4 regions of the Lysinibacillus sp. SGAir0095 genome follow, and region 3 is predicted to be linked to each of the others. Evidence: riboswitches for the same ligand, from Rfam matches in the RefSeq annotation. Region 3 holds a riboswitch; each other region holds the start of a gene.
What was found. Region 3 has a riboswitch for S-adenosylmethionine ahead of C1N55_RS01475 (O-acetylhomoserine aminocarboxypropyltransferase/cysteine synthase family protein). Riboswitches for the same ligand answer to the same signal wherever they lie in the genome.
Positions count from the first base shown of each region.

Region 1 (3,856 bases), 1.8 Mb from region 3:
AATTGAAATCGTCAGTGAAAGCGCTTTAGAAAAAAATCGGAAGTAAAGTTAACAAAGGTGTGGTTAATGAGTCTCGCAAATATTAAATCATTCTATTAGAGAGGAAGTGGTGATATTCATAGATTCAGTAGTTTTATTTAGGAGGCATTACGAAAAAAAGAATGCATATCGCATCCTTTTTTCATGAATTTATTTAGTTTTCTAAACCATCGACATAACGGCCGTATTTTGGTATTGCAATTTGGTCAAAATCATTTACTAATTTAGTTAAGTTGTCAGTCAACTCACTACCTTTCATCGGTAAACCATGGCCTGTGATGGCGACAGTCGGTTTTAAATCTTTCAGTATCTTTACGGAGTGCCAGGATAGCTTCCAATCAGATGTAAAATAACGCGGCGGACCACTAATTTCCTTTTCCTGTACCAGAACTTTAAAGAGGGATTCCTGTTTAACCGTTACAAAAGCATCACCAGCAATCAATGCACTATCTGTTTCCCTAAAGAAGGAAACATGTCCAGGAGAATGCCCAGGTGTATGCACCCATTTCCAATCCTTTAGCACCGGGATTGAACCATCACTAGGCAAAGGTTTTACATGGTGTCCTAAATTGATTGGCTCGTTCGGAAAATAAGGAGAAATCCTTGCAATAAGTCCACCTTCCACGCTTGAGTCAGCTTCAGGATAGCTCTTTTGCCCTGTTAAATATGGAATTTCTAATTCATGGGCATAAACGGGGACATTCCAATGCTCGACTAACTCGATTATTGCCCCTACATGATCAAAATGCCCATGGGTTAACACAATGCCGTTTGGACGTGCATTTGATCCGAAGCGCTTTTCAGCTTCTTTAATAATCGTATTAACGGATTTGGGCATCCCTGCATCAACTAAAGTCCACCCTGTCGGATTGTTCGGTTCGCCAATCATACACAAATTGACAACCTGAACAGTAAATGAATAAATATCAGGCATAATCTCTTGACCTTTTCCACTAGAAACTGATGACATAGGAATATATTTATAATCCTCACCATAATTCATTTGTTCAGACAAATTTTTGCCTCCTTCCAATAGTATTTTTTCTATAAAAATAATCCCTATTCATTCCAAAATGATAAAAACCCACAATATTTGGGGATAAGTAGTTTTAGGAGACTTTGATAAACCAGAAAAAGTTTGATGAGATCCATCGACTATTGGAAAAAATTAAATTCATACAGTGGTTTGCCCACAAAAAAACCATGTGTTTCAAACACATGGCTCACTTGTTAAATATGGAACTCAATTGTATCTTCTACATAGTGCCAATCAAATGGAGTTTCTTGGTATACATAATAGTTTAACCAATTGTAGAAAAGAAGATATGAATGGGCACGCCAACTATTTTTAGGCGTATTCTTTGGATCATTATTCGGGAAGTAATTCACAGGAATGTCTACCGTGTCCCCTTTTTCTACATCACGTGCATATTCATCCGCCAATGTTGTCGCATCGTATTCTAAATGGCCAGTAATCATAATATGCTTTGTGTCTTTTGATTGTACGATGAAGGGACCCGCTTCTTCTGAATAGCTAAGTAACAGTAAATCTGGATGATTTTGTACTTCCTCTAGCGAAACAGAAGTATGACGAGAATGCGGTGCAACATATTCATCGCTAAATCCACGCACTAAGTCAACTGTTAGGTCAGTAATGACATGGGAATAAACACCCGAGCATTTTTTAGGAAGCTCGAACTTCCCGATATTGAAATGTTTATATAGGGCAGCCTGCGCTCCCCAACAAATATACATACAGGAAGTAACATTAAGTTGAGCCCAGTCCATGATTTGGGATATTTCTTCCCAATAACTAACCTCTTCAAATTCCATTCGTTCCACTGGTGCTCCTGTAATTATCATCCCATCAAAACGCCGGTGCTTTATTTCATGAAAAGTTTTGTAAAAAGTATCTAGATGTGATCTTGATACATTTCTTGAAGCATACGTAGCTGTGTTTAGAAATGTCACGTTTGTTTGTAATGGTGTGTTCCCTAAAAGGCGTAATAACTGTAGCTCCGTTTTTTCTTTTTCAGGCATCAAGTTACACACTAAGATGTTTAATGGTCGGATTTGTTGTGTACTTGCACGGTCTTCTTCCATGACGAAAATTTTCTCTTTACGCAATATTTCTCCTGCAGGCAAATTCTTTGGTATATTGATAGGCATTCTTGTTCCCCCATTTCTTAACATGCCGAATTCATCTAAATCAGACAAATAAAAAACCTCTCATTCCAGCGTGAGAATGAGAGGGTATTAGTTATACGCGCACTCTTATCTCCCAAGACATAAGTCTTGCTGGAATTAGCACCTTTCTAACGATGTTAGAGGTTGCTGAAGCTTCATTGGGCCATATCCCTCTGCTTCTCTTGATAAGATAGATGAAATTATTTAAATATTAACATAGAGAATAAATATTTGCAATATTCCATATTTCTATTTTATAAATTAATATTACATTTTTGAAATCAAAAGAATTTTCCTATTGTCGTGTCAATTTATCTCGCCATGTTGATTTGTCAGTTTCTTGGATGAGTTGCTCTAAAGTTTCATCCCATTTGCTCGTTAAAGTATTCCATACGCGAGTAGAAAATAAATCTTTTACTTCATCATAAAGCAAAAATTCGATACATGGCACATCATTGACTTGGACATTTTCTACAGAATCGATAGATGTGATAAAAAGTTTTGCTTGTTCTTCCTCAGGTTCTTCAATTTCTTCTTTTTGAGACTGCAGCTCCTTGATCACAAGGTGATCCTCAAAGCTTAACTCAGTATCTTGTACTTGATAACGGAAAATTTTCTCTGGAAAATCTTCAAATTCGAGAACTTCTTCTATATCGCCCTTTAAAAAACTTCTATGAGTCGGGCTATAAAGAAGCTCGGTTGAAGTTCCATCCTGCTCCTCTTCAAAAACTCCATTCTCAAACTGTTTCTGCCCTTTTTCCGTTAATAGGAAGTAGTCATCTACTTTTGCAATTAGGTTGGTCTTTTGCATTTTTGATAACAAATCCTCTACAAAAAGTTGTTCTACCAGGAGAATTTCACTAATTTGTTCAGCACTTTCAAATTTTGTATCTTTCAGTGAAAGAAAAAGCATTTTCATTAGAATATCCATTTTTGTTCGAATGACTGGTTTATAGGTGACATTTAAGGTATGCACCGGAACACACCAAGTATCAGATTGAAGTATTGAAACTTCCGTTTTTTGTGTAAGTTCTAACTCAAGCGATTTCTGTAAGGAATGTAGTTCCATTTTTCCTCCTTAAATTTACGAAATGTAACTCTCGATTGTATTTCGATAACCGTCTTGGGACTTCACAGTATTTAATAGTGTTTTATACATTTTGCGAGTTTCTTCTTTTTTCGGACGATTCACAAACATTTCTGTACTTCCAATTAATACAAGTAATTCTCTTGCTCGCGATAAAGCAACATTTAAACGACGATAATCTTTGGCAAATCCGATATCACCATATTTATTATCATTATTACGAACCATACTCACCAAAATCACATCCATCTCCATCCCCTGGAATTTATCGACAGAACCAGTTCGGATGTGTAAATGAGGGAGGTTTAGTTCCTGTTCAATAAGTCGATCAATTCGTTTTACCTGGGCAGCATAGAAACTAATAACCCCAATTGATTTTAAATCATCTTCAGGAATTAACCCTTCCGCTTTTGCATTGGCCGTAGCTTCATTTAAATCAATTAGCATGTTTCGGATAACATTGATCTCCGATTCATTTAGTAAACTTGCGCCTTCTTTTAATAGTTCCTCGAAGAATTCTTGCTTGTTCGGGATATCCACCCA
Region 1 covers NZ_CP028083.1:2,141,606-2,145,461, forward strand. The annotation lists gene C1N55_RS10520 (MBL fold metallo-hydrolase) at 194-1,054, opposite strand; gene metA (homoserine O-acetyltransferase MetA) at 1,270-2,208, opposite strand; SAM riboswitch class I at 2,311-2,418, opposite strand; gene C1N55_RS10530 (hypothetical protein) at 2,522-3,295, opposite strand; gene C1N55_RS10535 (DEAD/DEAH box helicase) at 3,311-3,856, opposite strand, start outside.
Region 1: linked by a shared signal. The riboswitch ahead of metA (homoserine O-acetyltransferase MetA) and the one ahead of C1N55_RS01475 (O-acetylhomoserine aminocarboxypropyltransferase/cysteine synthase family protein) in region 3 are both predicted to bind S-adenosylmethionine.

Region 2 (3,856 bases), 1.5 Mb from region 3:
ATCGCCCCGATTTTTGTGTTATTGACCCCTGCCATTCTATCAGTCGTTTTTTTTGAAGACCCAAATAAAATTGCCTTTATATCATTTGGCAAAAATTTAATCGTCTACACGTTAGCGTTTTTCTTTGCTTCTATTGCGTTAATATTGTTATATTTCATTAAAAAGCTTATTACAAAAATTGTTGTTATAATTCTAACTATTTTAGGATTTTGCAGCATCTTTTTATTAGGTGTCAATCATTATGTTTATTTAGATGAAAATTATATTGAGTACAACCCGTTAATTGGTAGTAAAGTAGTTTATGATTGGTCTGATTTATCAAGAGTAGGCCATGTGTATCCCAATGATGAATCTGGCAAAGAAATCTACAATTTCACCTTTAATGATGGGTATTATTTTGAATTTGAAGCTACGGGAGCAGTAGATTCCTCTATAAAAAGTAAAATCGACTCCAAAATTCGTTTACATAACGTCCCACTAGAACAAGAATTTCCCTCAAATGAAAACAGGTAGCACTCCTATGAATGCTACCTGTTTTATCTATATTCCCCTGCAAGAACAACTATTAAAGACTAGCTTTTTCTTTTAAAAGAGGAGCAATGTCTGTATTTTCCCAAGGAACATCTAAATCTGTACGACCAAAATGTCCATAGGCAGCTGTTTGCTTGTAAATTGGTCTACGAAGATCAAGCATTTTAATAATGCCAGCAGGACGTAAATCGAATAATTCACTTACCCATTCTACTAATTGCTCTTCCTTCACAATTCCAGTTCCGAAAGTATCTATTGCAATCGATACTGGACGAGCTACACCGATCGCATATGCTAACTGTACTTCAGCACGTTCAGCAAGTCCTGCGGCAACAATATTTTTTGCCACGTATCTTGCTGCATATGCTGCAGAACGGTCAACCTTTGTTGCATCCTTACCAGAAAAGGCGCCTCCACCATGACGAGCATAGCCACCGTAAGTATCAACAATAATTTTACGACCTGTTAAACCGGCATCTCCTTTAGGTCCACCGATAACAAAACGGCCAGTTGGGTTAATAAAGTATTTAGTGTTTGCATCAATTAATTCTTCTGGAACCACTACGTTAATAACCTTTTCTTTAATATCTTCTTGAATTTGGTCTAATGATACTTCTTCATCATGCTGAGTTGAAATAACAATTGTATCCACACGTACAGGCTTGTTTTCTTCATCATACTCAATTGTTACTTGAGTTTTGCCATCTGGACGTAAGTAGCCAAGCTCTTCAGATTTTCGCACTTCTGTTAAGCGTCGAGCTAATCTATGTGCAAGACTGATTGGCAATGGCATCAATTCTGGAGTTTCATTACATGCAAACCCGAACATTAATCCTTGGTCACCTGCTCCAATAGCTTCGATATCAGCATCAGTCAATGATCCTTCACGTGCTTCTAAAGCTTGGTCAACTCCTTGAGCAATATCTGGTGATTGTTCGCCAATAGCTACTAGCACAGCTAGGTTTTCTGCATCGAAACCATATTTTCCACGTGTATAGCCAATCTCAGCCACAGTATCACGAACAATTCCTTTAATATCTACATATGTAGAAGTAGTGATTTCACCTGCAACAAGTACTAAACCAGTTGTAACAGTTGTCTCACAAGCTACACGAGCATTTGGATCTTCTCTTAAAATTGCATCTAAAATTGCATCAGAAATTTGGTCACAGATTTTGTCTGGGTGTCCTTCTGTTACACTTTCTGATGTAAACAGTCTACGGTTTGTCATTTCGTTTCCTCCTAAGTTTATGTCGAGATATTTTCTCGATGTTGATACGGTACTCATTATCCATGTTAAACCCGCTCTACTAGTCCGTTATTTCAGCTGTTACCTTTTATTATTTGTTCTTCCTCTCCCATTTTTTAAAATTTAGTTAGGAAGTTTGGAATTATTGTTTTATTATTATGTATAAAACAGTAAATGAACAATACTTACCCATACAGCAATCACAGTAATTTATCAAAATTTTATTTCTGTATACTGTGGATATAAAAACACATTCTAAAATGGATATACGGTCTCTTCACAAATACATGGATTTAGAAAGGCACTGATAAAAATAGAAAGAAATGCTATACTTATCATTGTGTTCTAATTCGAAAAAAAAAATTCCTTATACTCTTGTTAAGTACATGAGTAAAAGGAATTGTGATTACATACATTACCTTTCACTCTTATCGTTCAAGGGTATTCCCTTGCATCAGGTTGGCACCATCGCGTTAAATGAATAACGCAGGTTGCCGGGCTTCATAGGGCCATGACCCTCCACCAACTCGGGATAAGAGTATCCGTTCAAGAATAAATCTTACGTAATGTATATTCACTTGTCAATCGTTTTTGAATATTTCTATTAAAGTTTCAAAATTAAAAAATAATTTTTGTATTAGTATAGACTATTTAATTCAATGTGTTATACTAATTATGAAAATAATCAAACCTCCCACGACTTTGGGAATTCTATAAAAAGGATGGTATTTAATCGATGAATTCAGTAGAAATTGCTAATGAGCTGAAGGAATTATTAAACGGCGAAAATATTAAAGTTCAATTATCCGTACCACAATTAGTGGAGAAAGCTACAGAACGTGGAGAAGCTACATTAACTGCTGATGGTGCATTAAGTGCTGAAACAGGCAAATATACTGGTCGTTCTCCTAAAGATAAATATATTGTAGAAGAAGAAAGCACAAAAGACAAAATCGACTGGGGTAATGTTAACCGCCCGATTTCTGCTGAAGTGTTTGATAAATTATATGTAAAAGTTGTCAACTATTTAAAAGAAAAAGATGAGCTGTATGTATTCAAGGGATATGCTGGTGCAGACAAGGACTCTCAGCTTCAAATCCAAGTAATTAATGAATATGCATGGCACAATCTATTCTGTCATCAATTATTCATCCGTCCAACTGAAACCGAATTAGCTACTCATAATGCAGAATTCACAATCGTATCAGCACCAAACTTTAAAGCAGATCCTACTGTTGATGGTACAGCTTCTGAAACATTTATCATCGTTTCTTTAGAAAAGAAGATTATCTTAATCGGTGGTACTGAATACGCTGGCGAAATGAAAAAATCAATCTTTGGCATTATGAACTACCTATTACCAGAAAATGATATTTTCTCTATGCATTGCTCTGCAAACGTAGGTGAAGCTGGAGATGTTGCATTATTCTTTGGTTTATCCGGTACAGGTAAAACGACTTTATCTGCGGATGCTAATCGTAAATTAATCGGTGATGACGAGCATGGCTGGTCAGATAATGGGGTGTTCAACATCGAAGGTGGTTGCTATGCAAAAACAATCAACCTTTCTGCTGAAAAAGAACCAGAAATTTATAATGCCATTCGTTTTGGAACAGTATTAGAAAACGTTGTAGTAGACCCAGAATCTCGCATTCCAAACTACGATGACAGTTCTTTAACTGAAAATACGCGTGCTGCGTATCCAATTCACTTTATCGATAATATCGTGATGCCTTCTGTTGCAGGTCATCCAAAAACAATCGTATTTTTAACTGCTGATGCTTTTGGTGTGTTGCCTCCAATCAGTAAACTAACAAAAGAACAAGCGATGTATCACTTCTTAAGTGGTTTCACTTCAAAATTAGCTGGTACAGAGCGAGGCGTAACATCTCCTGAGCCAGTATTCTCTACGTGCTTCGGATCACCATTCTTACCGCTTCCAGCTACACGCTACGCTGAGATGCTAGGTGAAAAAATTGATGAACACGGCTCACAAGTATTCTTAGTAAACACTGGATGGACTGGTGGAGAATATGGTGTCGGCACTCGTATGAAGCTTTCATATACTCGTACTAT
Region 2 covers NZ_CP028083.1:2,942,870-2,946,725, forward strand. The annotation lists gene C1N55_RS14480 (hypothetical protein) at 1-513, shown strand, start outside; gene metK (methionine adenosyltransferase) at 566-1,762, opposite strand; SAM riboswitch class I at 2,206-2,319, opposite strand; gene pckA (phosphoenolpyruvate carboxykinase (ATP)) at 2,517-3,856, shown strand, end outside.
Region 2: linked by a shared signal. The riboswitch ahead of metK (methionine adenosyltransferase) and the one ahead of C1N55_RS01475 (O-acetylhomoserine aminocarboxypropyltransferase/cysteine synthase family protein) in region 3 are both predicted to bind S-adenosylmethionine.

Region 3 (3,856 bases):
TATTTTCTAACAGATGAATGGCTACGTAATAACCCTTTTGTTGACATCTCATTTCCTCCCCTAAAATAAGTTTTCATAATTTTAGCCTTACAGAGCAAAAGTGCTCCCTAAGGCTATGATAGTATATTTTGGAATTAGATACAAAAATGCAATCTCTCAGCCGGGTTTGAGAGATTGCATTTTCTGCGACGAAAGCAAAAGCGACAGTCGCAAAAAGGGCTCAGACGGGTTTGAGAGATTGCATTTTCTGCGACGAAAGCAAAGCGACAGTCGCAAAAAGGAGCTCAGGCGGGTTTTTAGAGATTGCATTTTCTGCGGCGAAAGCAAAAGCGCCAGTCGCAAAAAGGAGCTCAGGCGGGTTTGAGAGATTGCATTTTCTGCGACGAAAGCAAAAGCGCCAGTCGCAAAAAGGGCTCAGCCGGGTTTGAGAGATTGCATTTTCTGCGACGAAAGCAAAGCGCCAGTCGCAAAAAGGAGCTCAGGCGGGTTTTTAGAGATTGCATTTTCTGCGACGAAAGCAAAAGCGCCAGTCGCAAAAAGGAGCTCAGGCGGGTTTTTAGAGATTGCATTTTCTGCGACGAAAGCAAAGCGACAATCGCAAAAAAAGCAGAACTCAGGTTTTCGAAAGATCGCTATCGCTTCTTCTTAAAAGCAGCTGTAACTTTTGGTTCCGTCCCGAGTCGCATACGGTTGATGTTCTCGATATGAAGATAAAGTGCGATTAATAATAAAGTCAGTGTAATAATGAATGGCCCAATTGTTGGTTCGATTAAAAGTGCAGTGACTGCGAATATAATATATAAAATACCAACGCCAATAAGTAAATAATTTGTTAAAAGCGATGTAATCACAAAAGCAAGTACAGCAATTAATCCCAATTTCCAATTCAGTGCAATAAAAATGCCAATTAAAGAAGCAGTACCTTTTCCACCGCGAAACCTCATATGAATTGGGAAGTTATGGCCAAGGATTACTGCTGCACCAGTAAGGTATAGTAAAAGTGAAGTCTGATTAAGGGTAAAGGATTCAAAGTTAACTAAGTAGAGACGTATGAATACAATTGCTACTATTCCTTTTCCAATGTCGATTAAAGCAACAAGAACACCATATTTCCAACCTAATGACAGGGTTGCATTTGATGCTCCTGCATTCCCATGTCCAACTTCTTTCAGGTTTACGCCTGAAAGTAATTTAGCAATATTAGAGCCATGAATGCAGCCAATTAGATAACCTGCTAATAATATAAAGATAATGGCATAAAGCAAAATGAAAACTCCCTTCAAAGTATGCTTTTTACAATATACTCTATGATTATATAAGATGTTTCAAATATTTTCGAAATATTTTAAAAATGCAGTTGACATAGTAGATTACTATGCTTTATAGTTTCTATAACGATGGAACATGAATCAAATACCTTTATCCAGAGAGGCGGAGGGACTAGGCCCTACGATGCCCAGCAACCAGCGATTACGCAAAGGTGCTAATTCCTACAGATTTTGATTAGATCTGAGAGATAAGGGGAGGAAAAATTGCAACTTTGCAGCCCTCTTCTTAGAAGAGGGCTTTTGTTTTTCCATAAGGTCCTCCTCATTAGTTAGATCACCCCATCGATTCTATTTTAGGAGGAGAAAACATGTCACAGCAACGACCGGAAACACAATTGCTTCATGGAGGGCAAAAGCCAGATCCAGTAACAGGAGCAATCGCAGTACCCATTTACAGAACAACGGCTTATGCTTTTGAAAACACTGAGCATGCACGAAAGCTTTTTGCACTAGAACAAACGGGTAACATCTATTCACGTATTATGAACCCAACTGTCGATGTTTTTGAAAAACGTGTGGCTTTACTTGAAGGTGGAACAGCTGCAGTTGCGTTATCTTCAGGTGCAGCGGCCATTGCTTTTTCTATCTTGAATATTGCTGGTACAGGAGATGAAATTGTTTCAGCAGGATCGCTTTATGGTGGTACCTATAACTTATTTGCGAATACATTGCCACGCTATGGTATTACAACGGTATTTGTAGATGAGAGTAACCCTGAAAATTTTGAAGCGGCCATTACGGACAAAACAAAAGCAATTTATGCAGAAACAGTGGGTAATCCAAGCTTAAACATTTTAGATATCGAGCGAGTAGCGGAAATTGCTCATGCGCATGGACTTCCGTTAATCATCGATAATACTTTCCCATCCCCATATGGATCGAATCCAATCGACTTTGGAGCAGATGTTGTGGTACATTCAGCAACTAAATGGATTGGTGGTCATGGTACAACAATTGGAGGTGTCGTAGTAGATGCCGGTAAGTTTGACTGGACAAGCGGACGCTTCCCGGGATTCACTGAACCAGATGAGTCTTACCACGGCATACGTTACGGCATTGATACAGCAGGGGCTGCTTTTGCAACAAAGTTGCGGGTTCAATTATTACGCGACTTCGGTCCAACTCTAAGTGCGGATAGTGCATTTAACTTCCTTCAAGGTTTAGAGACGCTTCATTTGCGTTATACAAAGCATGGAGAAAATGCATTGAAGGTTACAGAATACTTGGAAAACCACCCATTCGTGGAATATGTCAACTATCCAGGCAAGGAAAGCTTCCCATCGCATTCATTAGCGAAAAAATACCTGAAAAATGGTTACGGCTCTATGATTACATTTGGCATCAAAGGTGGCCGTGATGTAGGAAGTAAAGTAATTGACAATGTCCAGCTTTTCTCTCATGTGGCAAACGTAGGGGATGCAAAATCTCTAATTATTCACCCTGCTTCAACAACTCATCAACAACTATCGCAAGAAGAGTTAAAGGTGGCTGGTGTTTCTGAAGAGCTCATTCGCTTGTCAGTTGGCTTAGAGGCTGTAGAAGATATCATTGCAGATTTAGATCAGGCTTTGGAAAAAGCGGTTGAAAATATTGCACAAGCAAACGCCTAATTAGATAGATGGAATTGGTGAAAATGACCTTTCACTCATTTGTGAAATAGGAGAGTTTTCACCAATTTTATCTAATGCCATTCATTCGGTTATGTTGCATCTTAAAACCTAGTAATTCAATTAGTTTTATTGACTTTTAGGTGTTTAATTCATATAATATCTAATATAGAGAAAACTTATCGGAATTAAAATCTATCCCTTGCAGGTTAAATTTTTAATTGGTTTACAGGTTTTCGATACGGTATTACTTAGTAAAAGGAGTGTTGTTAAATGGGAAACATCTATAGTGCGCAAAATATCGCAGCATATTTTATATATGAATTAAATGAAAAAGGTGCCTTTATAAATGCATTTTCACTTCAGCGTTTATTAGCTGGTGTAGATAATCTTTGGCATAAGACATTTGGACATACAGCGTACAAAGAGGAAATTGCAACATTTTCAGAAAGTAATTATTACGTAAAAGAAGTTTTCGAAGCGTACAAAGAGTTTGGAAATCATCACTTGTCAATACCGGCAAAGGAATGGCATTTAGAGTATGGTCAATTCCAGCTTGTTCAGCGCACGTATGGCGTACCCGTCTTTACAACTAAAGAAATGCTGCTAGTTAATAGTGTCATAAATAAATTTAAAAAAATGACCATAAATCAAGCATCCTAGCAATCTCCCATTTAACAACTCCTAAATAGTGTATTTGATTTAAACCTGTATGATTTGATACAGGTTTTTTTTATTTTTTGCAACTTAAAGTTTTGCTCTGTTGAAAACTTTTTGGAAAGTGCATAGGTATTATTAGTAAACAAATTAACTGTTCCAAGAAATGAATGAAAGGATGTGAATTATGAAGGAAAAAGAAATGATTCAACAGATAAAAAATGGAGACGTTCGAGCATTTCGTGAATTATATGATCTTTATTT
Region 3 covers NZ_CP028083.1:297,900-301,755, forward strand. The annotation lists gene nfsA (oxygen-insensitive NADPH nitroreductase) at 1-47, opposite strand, end outside; gene C1N55_RS01470 (glycerol-3-phosphate acyltransferase) at 633-1,265, opposite strand; SAM riboswitch class I at 1,417-1,523, shown strand; gene C1N55_RS01475 (O-acetylhomoserine aminocarboxypropyltransferase/cysteine synthase family protein) at 1,637-2,938, shown strand; gene C1N55_RS01480 (hypothetical protein) at 3,209-3,598, shown strand; gene C1N55_RS01485 (RNA polymerase sigma factor) at 3,780-3,856, shown strand, end outside.

Region 4 (3,856 bases), 1.4 Mb from region 3:
TTCAGCAATTTCAGTTTCAAGATAAGGAATGTGTTGGAAATAGTTTGCATCTAATTCTTTAGAATCTAAATCTTGGTTAGGCATTACATAGTCTTGGTAAGGTTCGATTTCTAATTCGATTCCTTCTTCAGCTAAAATTGGTTTTGCTTGCTCTAAGATTAAATCATGTAACCCGTTAGAAGCACCAACCTTTAAAGTTACTGATTCTTTCTGTTCAGTTGCCTCTCCATCTGCAGACCCATTTGTAGAAGTATTTGTTTCCTCTTCTTTAGCAGTTCCACATGCAGCTAATGCAAGTACAACTACTGATAATAATAAGAATGATAAAAATTTCTTCATATAGTCTTTCTCCTTTTCTCCTGTTTCTTCTATATGTGAACGGCCAAACCGTCAGCACCAATTACCAAAAAATAGTTGTTAACGTTTATCAGTCTTTGTTGTTATAAAGTCTCCAATAAATTGAAGAATAAACACGATTAATAAAATGACAATCGTTGCCATAAGCGTTACATCATCACGGCTACGTTGGAAGCCATCAATAAATGCCAGGTTTCCTAATCCGCCAGCTCCGATAATTCCAGCCATTGCCGTGTATCCAACTAATGCCACTGCAGTCACCGTAATACCAGAAAATAATGCTGGTAGGGATTCTGGAATTAATACCTTCCAAATAATTGTTGAAGTTTTCGCTCCCATTGATCGAGCCGCTTCAATGACACCTTTATCAATTTCTCTTAAGGCGATTAATACTAGTCGAGCATAAAATGGTCCAGCCCCAATAATAAGTGCAGGTAATGCTGCCTCAACTCCTCGGATTGTTCCAAGCAGGAATTTTGTAAACGGAATTAAAAGAATAATTAATACGATAAATGGGATAGATCTGAATATATTAACAAGAGATCCTGTTAATAAATTAACCATTTTATTTGCCCAAATTTGGTGTGGGCTTGTCAAAAACAGCAATATTCCAATTGCTAGTCCAAGTACAAAGGTTACTCCTGTAGAAATTACCGTCATATATAATGTCTCGTAGGTAGCTTCCCACAATTTTACCCAATCAACATTCGGAAATAATTGATTAAACATGGTCAATCACCTCCGCTTGAATTTCTCTCGTCTCTAAAAGTTTAAATGCTTCTTCAACCTGATTTGGTTTCCCATCGATTTGTACAATTAATGTTCCATATGGGCCACTTGTAGTTTGTGTAATATTTCCGTGAACAATATTCACTTCAACATCAAATTCCTTAATAATTTGTGAAATGACTGGCTGTTCCGTTTTATTCCCAATAAACGTCAGTTTCACTAGTTTCCCTGTTGGGTAGTTGACTAGAATTTGCTCGATTGATTCCTTGGATTCTTTTGTTCCAGAAACCTGCATCACGAAATTCTTAGTGATTTCAGCTTGTGGATTTTGGAAGACCTGTAGCACTTCTCCCGATTCAACTACTTGTCCAGCTTCCATTACCGCTACACGTCGACAAATTTTGCGAATGACATGCATTTCATGTGTAATAAGTACAATCGTTAGCCCGAGACGCTTATTGATGTCTAGCAATAATTCCAAAATTGCATCCGTTGTTTCTGGATCAAGGGCACTTGTTGCCTCATCGCAAAGCAATACTTCCGGATTATTTGCAAGGGCTCTTGCAATCCCCACACGCTGCTTTTGACCACCCGATAATTGAGATGGGTAAGCATTCTCTCTTCCAGTTAAACCAACCAAATCGATTAACTCTTTCACACGTTTTGTTCGTTCTGCCTTCGAAACTCCTGCAATTTCTAATGGAAAAGCAATGTTCTCTGCAACTGTACGCGACCATAGCAGATTGAAATGCTGGAAAATCATACTGATTTTTTGTCTTGCTTGGCGAAGCAGCGAACCTGAAATAGAAGAAATTACCTGACCATTCACTTCTACCGTCCCTGTGGAAGGTTTTTCCAGACCGTTAAGTAAACGAATCATTGTACTTTTTCCTGCGCCACTATAACCGATAATTCCAAATATTTCACCTTTGTTAATGGATAAATTAACATCCTTGACAGCTGTTATCTCTCCATTTTTTGTTTTATATATTTTCGATATGTCTTTAAGTTCAATCATATGCGACTCCTTACTATGCGTTCTATAGCGAACCGTAACTATGTATTCTTATATCTATACTTGAAGGTATTTTCAGTTTACCCATTTAGCGATTGTGAAATTTATAATCTAGCAATTATTTGAAAACAAAAAATCCCTTCTACCAAGACAAGTAGAAGGGAACGTAACTGTATTGTTTACGTTAACCGTTCTCTTATCTTCCAAAGTATCCACTTCGCGTGACTTGGCACCTTTTCACAAAATGTGATGGTTGCCGGGCTTCATAGGGCACTTCCCTCCACCGCTCTTTATAAGAGTTACGATATTAAATTTTAGATTATGGATGTTACTTTACCATGTTAGTTCTCTATGCGTCAACACTTTTTTTCAACTTCTCATAGAGGAATGGTACAGATTGGAAAGCATATACTTTTTCGACATTTCCATTTTCACTGATTAGTAAACATGGAACACTTTCAATTTGATAATCCATTGCTAAATTTCCTAAGTAATTAATATTTGCCTTGCCTAGAGGTAAATCTGGCAAAAGGTTTTCGATAACATCCATCATTTTCGATGCGACAGCACAAGTTCCACACATCGGCGTATATAGATAAAAGGCAACTAAGGAATTTTTCTCCTGTTGTTGCGCCCAATTTTCAATTGTCCATTCTTTCATTAACCATCATCCTACTCGTTCGTTTAGGTAATAATACAACTATTTACGTCTCAATTGATGAAGATAAATATTGCTTATGCACCGAGAATTTGGCATCACTTAACAAATTTGCCAACACTTTTTTAGGAGCATTCGCCACTTCGATATATGTTCGAGGTATGAAAAGATGAACAGCCTCAGAATAAATTCTTTTTGTTAGCTTTCTCAACTTTTCTCCTGAATTATCCGCATCAAATAACGTATAGAGTTTACATTCTTCAAATGGTTCCAGAAGATCTAATAAGGCATCCTCACTAATCGTACCATTCGTACAAATAATTTTAACATCCTCAGCAAAGATTGGTGCAATGTTTAACTTATCCGATCGACCCTCAACAATTATACACTTATCAACTATCATTTGCTTCACCCCACGATTTGTAGTAACACAGCTAAATAACGTCTTCAAATATGCATAAGGATAATGATTGAAAAGCACGGTTTTCATTAGTGAAAATCGATGTCTTTTCTCACTGATTTTGTGAGACTGTCTACAAATGATCAGTGAAATAAAAGATATGGTTATTTATTATATTTAGATTGTAAAAAAAACGCCAGTGGTTTTCTGGCGTTTTCTTTTTATATCATATTCATATTATGCGTCAATTAATTCATCATATTGCTCAGGAGTTAATAAAGCTTCCACTTCTGAAAGATCAGCCGGTTCAATTACTATCATCCAAGCTTGTTCATAAGGTGATTCATTTACAAATTCTGGACTATCTTCAAGCTCGCTATTGATTTCAACCACTTTACCTGAAATTGGTGCGTATAGTTCTGAAACTGTTTTTACAGATTCCACACTACCGAATGGTTCGTTTAATTGAATTTCGTCGCCAACTTGTGGAAGTTCAACGAATACAATATCGCCAAGTTCAGATTGTGCAAAGTGTGTAATTCCAATGCGTACTTTTCCATCTTCAACTTTTACCCATTCGTGTTCTTTAGAGTAACGTAAATCTTTCGGTGTGCTCACTAAAAACCCCTCCAAATATATGTAATTCATACATGATAAGTTTGACATATTTCATAACCAAAAACAAGATAGAGTATGG
Region 4 covers NZ_CP028083.1:3,044,837-3,048,692, forward strand. The annotation lists gene C1N55_RS15150 (MetQ/NlpA family ABC transporter substrate-binding protein) at 1-339, opposite strand, end outside; gene C1N55_RS15155 (methionine ABC transporter permease) at 418-1,086, opposite strand; gene C1N55_RS15160 (methionine ABC transporter ATP-binding protein) at 1,079-2,104, opposite strand; SAM riboswitch class I at 2,295-2,400, opposite strand; gene C1N55_RS15165 (thioredoxin family protein) at 2,451-2,762, opposite strand; gene C1N55_RS15170 (toprim domain-containing protein) at 2,806-3,162, opposite strand; gene gcvH (glycine cleavage system protein GcvH) at 3,397-3,777, opposite strand.
Region 4: linked by a shared signal. The riboswitch ahead of C1N55_RS15160 (methionine ABC transporter ATP-binding protein) and the one ahead of C1N55_RS01475 (O-acetylhomoserine aminocarboxypropyltransferase/cysteine synthase family protein) in region 3 are both predicted to bind S-adenosylmethionine.